2 regions of the Halanaerobaculum tunisiense genome follow, and region 2 is predicted to be linked to the other one. Evidence: riboswitches for the same ligand, from Rfam matches in the RefSeq annotation. Region 2 holds a riboswitch; the other holds the start of a gene.

Region 1 (4,445 bases), on a different contig from region 2:
AAAAGTATTAGAGATACCATCTTGGCAGTAGTCATATGGTAATTTAGCTACAGAATTTAAAGAAGCCATAGCACCAGAAGTATCACGACCATGCATTGGATTAGCTCCCGGAGCAAATGGTTCTCCTGCTTCTCTGCCATCAGGAGTAGCGCCGGTCTTCTTACCATAGACAACATTAGAAGTGATAGTTAAGATAGATAAAGAATGCTTAGCATCCCGATATAATTCATGCTCTTCTAGCTTAGTCATAAATCTTTTTACAAAATCAGCTGCTAACTCATCTACTCGGTCATCATCATTACCGAACTTAGGGAAGTCACCTTCGATCTCAAAATCAGTAATTAGCCCCTCTTCATTCTTAATTGGTTTAACTGTAGCATACTTAATAGCACTTAAAGAATCAGCAATAATTGATAGCCCAGCTACTCCAAAGCCCATTATGCGCTCTACATCTGTATCATGTAGGGCCATCTGAACTCGCTCATAAGCATACTTATCATGCATATAGTGAATAATATTTAAAGCATCTACATATTTTTCTACTAACCAATCTAAGAAAGTATCAAACTTATTCATCACTGCCTCAAATTCCAGAACATCACCTTGGTAAGGAGCAATCTCAGGGCCAACTTGGACACCACTTACTTCATCTCGGCCCCCATTTAAGGAGTATAATAATGTCTTTGGTAAGTTACAACGAGCTCCAAAGAATAGCATTTCCTTACCAGTTCTCATTGCAGATACACAGCAAGAAATAGAGTAATCATCACCAAATTTTTCCCGCATTAAATCATCATTTTCATACTGGATAGAACTTGTATCCTTAGATACTTTAGTGCAGAATTCTTTGAATCCTCGCGGGAGATTCTCGGACCATAAAACAGTTAAATTAGGTTCTGGGGCTGGCCCAAGATTATAAAGGGTATTTAGTAATCTAAAGCTTGTCTTAGAGACTAATGGTCGACTATCAATCCCCATTCCACCTAAGACAATAGTAATCCACATTGGATCACCACTAAATAATTCATTATAATCTGGAGTTCTTAACTGCCGAGCTAATCTTAACTTAATTACAAAATCATCAATTAACTCTTGTGCTTCTGCTTCAGTTAACTCTCCAGCTGCAATATCTCGTTCAATGTAAATGTCAAAGAATTCAGCCACTCGTCCAAAGGACATAGCTGCTCCATTATTTTCTTGAATAGAGGCTAAATAACCCATATATGTCCACTGGATAGCTTCGCGGGCATTTTCAGCCGGCCGAGATAGATCAAGATTATAGGTCTTTCCTAGATCTTTTAACTTTTCTAACCCATCAATTTGTTCGCTTAATTCTTCTCGCAAGCGAACATTTTCTTCCGTCATCTGCGTCGGCAAATCAGCAATATCCTGCTTTTTATCCGCAATCAACTGATCAATTCCGTATAAAGCAATCCGGCGATAATCACCAATGATTCTACCCCGACCATAAGCATCAGGCAGACCAGTAATCACTCCCGAACGTCTAATTTCTCTTAATTCAGGTGTGTAGACATCATAAACACCATCATTATGTGTCTTCCGGTACTTAGTAAAAATCTCATCAATCTCCTCATCGACTTCATAACCATAAGCTTCAGCAGCTTGACGAGCCATACGAATACCGCCATACGTGTTTAAGGTTCTCTTAAGTGGTTCATCACTCTGTAATCCTACAATTTTTTCTAACTCCTGATCAATGTAACCAGCATCATAGGCATCTATATCAGATACAGTCTCCACATCAACATCCAAGACTCCATCATTTTCAATCTCTTGCCATAATAGATCACTGCACTCCTCCCATAATTTTTCTGTCCGTTCAGTTGGCCCGGCTAAAAAAGAATCATCTCCCTCGTAAGGAGTATAATTTTGTTGAACAAAATTTCTAACCTCAATTTCCTCTTCCCATTTTCCTGACTCAAAATCTTCTTGTTTCATTAGTAAGCCCCCTTTTTTTTAGTACTCAGCATCTATTATTAGATAAGCTAATTGAAAACATGAAATTTTCACATTATTACCAAGATTAAATAACAAAAACCCGCCTGGATAACATAACTGCTATCCAGGCGGGCGATTTATTCTCAGGATTATACTCCCCCATGGTTAGTTCCATGTTCTTCCGCCAGTCATATAATCCTATCTATTCTATTTTGTAACTCTATAATACCAGATAAACAACCAGTTGTCAATATCAACTATTCTAACAAGTTATCTAATATCATTGTCTCCGATCGTTTAGGGCCAACTGATAAAACTCCTAATTTCACACCTGTCAATTCACAAATCCGTGCTAAATATTGTTGAGCATTAGCAGGTAGATTATCATACTCTTTAATTTGGGAAGTATCCTCCTGCCAACCAGGTAGAGTTTCGTACACTGGAGTACACTCTTGTAAAATCTTATGATTAGTAGGGAACTCTGTTAATAATTCTCCCTGGTAGCGATAACCAGTACAAATTTTAATTTCTTCTAATCCATCTAGTACATCTAACTTAGTAACAGCTAAACTAGTTAAGCCATTTACTCTAGCAGCATACTTTACAATAACTGCATCAAACCAACCACAGCGTCTCGGTCGGCCTGTTGTAGTACCAAATTCAGCTCCTTTTTCTCTTAGCTGCTCTCCTGTAGCCTCCGTCAATTCAGTAGGAAAGGGCCCTTCTCCTACTCGAGTCGTATAAGCTTTAACAACACCAAGGGCCTGATCTAATTTAGTAGGGCCAACTCCTACTCCATTACAGACTCCTCCAGCAGTTGGATTAGAAGATGTAACATACGGATAAGTTCCATGATCAATATCCAATAAAGTCCCTTGCGCTCCTTCAAATAAGACAGCTTGCCCATTATCTATTGCTTGATTAACCAATACAGAAGTATCAGCTACATAATCTTTGATCTGTTGAGCATAGCCTAAATACTCCTCAATAATCTCAGTAGCATCCAAAGTATCTAGTCCGTACACCTTATCTAGAATTAAATTCTTTAACTCAACAGCTTCCTCCACTTTAGCAGTAAATTGCTCTTGGTCTAATAAATCCTCTACTCTAATTCCTAACCTACCAATCTTATCTTTATAAACCGGGCCAATCCCCTTACCAGTTGTCCCAATTTTATCATTACCTTTTCTTACTTCCTCAGCTTGATCCAACATTTTATGGTACGGCATAATCAAGTGAGCTTTAGAGCTGATATACAGATTAGTTACCTCAACTCCTTTATCTGCCAGATAATCTAACTCCTCAATCAATACTTGAGGATCAACTACTACTCCATTTCCGATTACGCAGGTAGTATCTTCATATAACACCCCAGATGGAATCAGGTGTAGTTTATATTCTGTATCTTCTACTACTACAGTATGGCCAGCATTATTACCACCTTGGTAGCGGACTACCAGATCTGCATCCTCAGAGATCAAATCTGTCAGTTTACCTTTACCTTCATCGCCCCATTGTGTTCCTATTACCACTGTTGTTCCCATTTGTTAGCCTCCTATTAAAAGCAATTTACAAAAGTGGCACTTTCGTGCCACAGCTATCTGTCGTCTGCTGTGAGCTATGTGCCAAAAGCTTTAAATTCAAAAACTACTAGGTCAGTACCCTGTGATTAAAATAAATCAGTAATGTATGACCTTTAATTATTTTAATTGTATAAAAATCTTTTAATGGTAGAAAACATTGATTGTTCTCCCTTGAAATCTTTTGGTAACTTTTGTATTTCAACAAAAGTTACTCGGAAAAAAGCTACTAAGTAGCTTTTCCGAAATAGTTGATTAATTTTTATTAAAAAGTGAAGTATTATATCAATATTACTTCCCTTTTACAAACAAATATTATTTATTTGTGATTGTAAATTATTCATTTTAAATTCTCAATTACTATTATTCTAACCCTAGTCGCTGATAAATAGTATCTATATTTTGTAAATGATAACTATAATCAAATATTTCTTCTACTTCCTGTTCACTCAAATGCTCTCTTAGTTCCTCATCTGCTAATAGTAAATCTTTAAAGTGTTGATCAGTCTCCCAAGCTTGCATAGCATTCCGCTGAACAATTTCATAAGCATCATCTCTAAGTAATCCCTGATCTACTAAAGTTAACATTACCTTTTGGGAGAAGATAAGTCCTTTTGTCTCCGCTAAATTAGCTTCCATATTAGCTTCGTGAACTCCTAAGTTATTAATTACCTCAGTAAATTTAGTCAACATATAATCAACTAGAATACTACTATCAGGTAAAACAACTCTTTCAGCAGAAGAATGAGTTAAATCCCGCTCATGCCATAAGTTAACATTATCAAAACCAGTCTGCGCATTGGACTTAACTACTCGCGATAATCCACAAATCCTCTCGGAAACAATTGGATTTTTTTTATGAGGCATAGCAGAAGAACCTTTTTGCCCTTTCTTAAAGGATTCCTC
Region 2 (4,445 bases):
GGACTTAGAGGAAAGTATTGAGGGCAAGCATATTTTAATTGCGGAAGATATTATTGATACTGGTTTAACTCTAAAACACGTGATTGAAATGTTAGAAACTAGAAAACCTGCCAGTGTTAATATCTGTACTTTGCTTGATAAGCCTGCTCGACGAACTGAAAAAGAAGTTAAGGTGGATTGGAATGGTTTTGAGATTCCAGATAGATTTGTAGTAGGTTATGGTCTGGATTATCAGGAACAGTATCGGAATATCCCATATATTTTTGTACCGCAGCCGAGTTTATACCAAGAAGAATAATTAATAGGCTCAGTTTGCTATAATTGATAAAGTATGGTATAATATATAATCGCGGGATTATATAAAAATTCAAATCTGGATTTAGTTTTAGGGAGGAGGATTGTTAGTTGAAGAAGTTTTCAAAGAGTATTGGATTTTATTTGATTATTATTGCTATTGGAGTTCTAATAGCTCAATATATTATTGCTCCTAATCAACAACAGCAGCAACTATCTTATAGCCAGTTTATTAATCAAGTTGAGGCTGGTAAGGTACAAGAAGTTACAATTGTAGGTGAAAATTTAATAGAGGGGAAATTAACAAGTGGTCAAGAGTTTGAAATAAATGTTCCTGGCACGATTGAAAAAATAGAAGGTTTGTTACGAGAGAATAATGTAGATATTGAGACTAAACCTGAACCTGAACCTCCATGGTGGACAGGGATATTTGCCTATTTATTACCAACGGTGATCTTAATTGCTGCCTGGATATTTATTATGAATCGAATGCAAGGTGGCGGCAAGAAGATGATGTCTTTTGGAGAAAATAAGGCTCAGTTACATAAAAAAGGGGAGACTGATGTTACCTTTGATGATGTAGCTAATTATGAAGAAGTTAAAGAAGAGTTACAGGAAGTTGTTGAATTCTTAAAAGAGCCAGATAAGTTTTCTAAGTTAGGTGCAGAAGTTCCTAAGGGAGTGCTATTACTAGGGCCACCAGGTACAGGTAAGACATTAATGGCTAGAGCTGTATCTGGAGAAGCAGGAGTTCCCTTCTTCTTTATTAGTGGTTCTGATTTTGTCGAGATGTTTGTTGGTGTTGGTGCTTCTAGAGTTAGAGACTTGTTTGAACAAGGTAAAGAGAATTCTCCATGTATTATATTTATCGATGAATTAGATGCCGTTGGTCGCCAACGTGGTGCTGGTGTGGGTGGCGGAAATGATGAACGTGAGCAAACTTTAAACCAGTTATTAACTGAAATGGACGGTTTTGAGCCCAACCAAGGTATTATTGTTATGGGAGCTACTAACCGTCCTGATGTATTAGATAAAGCTTTATTAAGACCAGGTCGATTTGATAGACAGGTTCCAGTAGGAAAGCCAGACTATAAAGCTAGAAAAGGTATTCTAGAAATTCATATTGAAGAAAAACCGCTAGAGGATGATGTAGAGACTGACGTATTAGCCCGTAGAACTCCTGGGTTTACAGGAGCTGATTTAGAGAATCTAGCTAATGAGGCTGCTATTTTAGCAGCACGTCGTGATAAAGATGAAATTGGCATGAGAGAGTTTGACGATTCTATTGATAGAGTTATTGCCGGTCCTAAGCGAAAGAGTAAAGTAATTAGTGATAAAGAAAAGAATATAGTTTCTTACCATGAATCTGGTCATGCTTTACTAGGTGAATTACTAGAAGAAGCTGACCCAACTCATAAAGTAACTATTATTCCGCGAGGTAGAGCAGGTGGATTTACTATTAATCTACCAGAAGAGGATAAAAGCTTTATTACTAAGGGTGAATTACAGGATAAAGTAGCTTCTTTACTAGGTGGAAGAGTAGCTGAGGAAATCTTTTTAGATGATATTAGTACAGGAGCTCAAAATGATTTAGAACGAGCTACTAAGATTGTTCGGAGAATGGTAACAGATTATGGTATGAGTGATAAACTTGGCCCATTGAGTTTAGGAAAGAAACATAATGAACAAGTATTTTTAGGTAGAGATATTTCTAAAAGTCGCAATTATAGTGAAGAAGTTGCAGCTATGATTGATGATGAAATTAGACAATTAGTAGAGAGTTGTTATCAACGAGCTACAGATGTTTTAAATGAGAATAGTGAGCTAGTAGAAGATATGGTAGCTGCTCTTAAAGAAAAAGAGACTTTAGAAAAAGACGATATTAAAGAGATTATTACTGAGTATAAACCAGATTTTTATGATGATGAGGATGATGAAGAAGATAAAGAGCAAGACCTGGCAGAAGAGTAACTTTTAAACTTAATAAAAGTCATTATGTAACTGGCGAGTCAAGATGGAATTAACCATCAGGGAACATGATGAATAGAAATCAAATGCCGACCGCCTGGGCAGATAGTACTCTAAATTACTATCTGTTCAGGCGGTTTTTTATTTGGACATTTTTTTAGTAATCAAGTATAATTTTAACTAACAAGATCAAAGTATATTTTAGGAGGGATAATAATGAAGAGTGATATTGAGATTGCGCAAGAATGTGAGATGGAACCAATTACAGAAGTTGCTAGTCAATTAGGTTTAGCTGAAGAAGATATTGAGTTATATGGTACTGATAAGGCTAAAGTTAAGTTGGATACTTATAATCGCTTACTAGAGGAAGAAGAGGCAGGAAAATTAATTTTAACTACTGCAATTAATCCTACTCCAGCCGGAGAAGGAAAATCAACTACAACTGTAGGTTTAGGGCAAGCTTTAAATCAGTTGGATAAAAATGTAGCTGTTGCTCTTAGAGAACCTTCTTTAGGACCTTGTATGGGAATTAAAGGTGGCGCAGCAGGAGGCGGATACTCTCAGGTTGTACCAATGGAAGATATTAACCTTCATTTCACAGGAGATATTCATGCTATTGGAGTAGCTCATAATTTATTAGCTGCTACTATTGATAATCATATTAAACAGGGTAATCAACTTAATTTGGATCCTAATCAGGTATTGCTCAAGCGAGTTGTTGATATGAATGATCGTGCTTTAAGAGAGATTGTAGTAGGTATTGGAGATAAAAATGGTCAAACTAGAGAAGATGGTTATATGATTACTGTTGCTTCAGAAGTAATGGCTATCCTTTGTTTAGCTGAAGACATAATTGATCTTAAGGAACGATTAGGAGAAATTATTATTGGTTATAATTATGATGATCAACCTATTACAGTTAAAGAACTAGAAGTGGAAGGAGCTATGGCTGCTTTATTAAAGGATGCACTTAAACCTAATTTAGTGCAAACTTTAGAGAATACACCTGCTTTTATTCACGGAGGTCCTTTTGCTAATATTGCTCATGGTTGTAATAGTATTATGGCAACTAAATTAGCTTTACATTCAGCTGATTATGTAGTAACTGAGGCTGGTTTTGGAGCAGACTTAGGAGCAGAGAAGTTCTTTAACATTAAGTGTCGACATGCTGATTTAGAACCTGATGCAGTGGTATTAGTAGCTACTGCTAGGGCTTTAAAGATGCATGGTGGGGTAGATAAAGATAATTTGGAAGAAGAAAATCTTAATGCTTTAGCTGCTGGCTTAGAGAATTTAGAGAAACACATTGAAAATGTTAATAAGTTTGGGGCTCCATTAGTGGTAGCAATTAATGAATTTGTAACTGATACTGCAGCAGAGATTGAGTTAATTAAAGAACGTTGTCAAGAATTAGGTGTCGAAGTTGCTATTTCTCAAGTATGGGAAAAAGGTGGTCAAGGTGGAATTGACTTAGCTAATAAAGTGCTAAAATTGGTTAAAGAACCAAGTGATTTTGAGTTATTGTATTCTACTGAGGATTCAATTGAGGAAAAGATTGAACAGATAGCGACCGAGATATATGGTGCAGCTGAAGTTAACTTTACTGCTCAAGCTAAAGAGAATATTAAGCAATTAATCACAGCTGGATTTGATGAGTTACCAATTTGTATGGCTAAAACGCCAGCTTCTTTATCTGATGATCCAGCACTGAAAGGGAGACCAATGGGCTTTACAGTAACTGTGAGAGAAGTTAATGTGTCAGCTGGAGCTGGATTTTTAGTAGCTTTAACTGGAGATGTATTAACCATGCCTGGTCTGCCGCAAGAACCTTCTGCTCAAGATATAGATATTGATGCTGAGGGAAAGATTAGTGGTTTATTTTAATCTTTTCTAGGGAGGTAGCTACCTCCCTAGTTATTCACCTATAGATTTAAAGTGTAGTATTATTGATATTTAACTTGCAAATTTAACTTTGAATTAGTATAATTAAGTGAAATTGAATAATATCCGCTTGGATCTATAATAGACTGAGACGGGAATAGTATAGTGGGTTAACTATGCCTACTTATATTTATAGATAACTCCTTTCCTGTCTAGGTTAGGAGTTTTTGTTTTTAGTAAGGGGGTAATAATTTTGCGAAAGAAAGTGATAATTATTGGAGCAGGTCCAATAGGCCAAAGCA

Evidence for each region. A riboswitch is a leader RNA that binds a small molecule or an ion and turns the genes downstream of it on or off. The one in region 2 is predicted to bind ZMP and ZTP.
Region 1: linked by a shared signal. The riboswitch ahead of pflB (formate C-acetyltransferase) and the one ahead of ACYQ3D_RS11225 (formate--tetrahydrofolate ligase) in region 2 are both predicted to bind ZMP and ZTP.

The regions. Positions count from the first base shown of each region.
Region 1 is NZ_BAAHYI010000002.1:45,074-49,518, reverse strand. Features, by position in the region: gene pflB (formate C-acetyltransferase) at 1-1,959, opposite strand, end outside; ZMP/ZTP riboswitch at 2,075-2,161, opposite strand; gene ACYQ3D_RS01860 (adenylosuccinate synthase) at 2,217-3,503, opposite strand; gene purB (adenylosuccinate lyase) at 3,903-4,445, opposite strand, start outside.
Region 2 is NZ_BAAHYI010000014.1:44,741-49,185, forward strand. Features, by position in the region: gene hpt (hypoxanthine phosphoribosyltransferase) at 1-298, shown strand, start outside; gene ftsH (ATP-dependent zinc metalloprotease FtsH) at 406-2,265, shown strand; ZMP/ZTP riboswitch at 2,282-2,372, shown strand; gene ACYQ3D_RS11225 (formate--tetrahydrofolate ligase) at 2,479-4,146, shown strand; gene ACYQ3D_RS11230 (Rossmann-like and DUF2520 domain-containing protein) at 4,397-4,445, shown strand, end outside.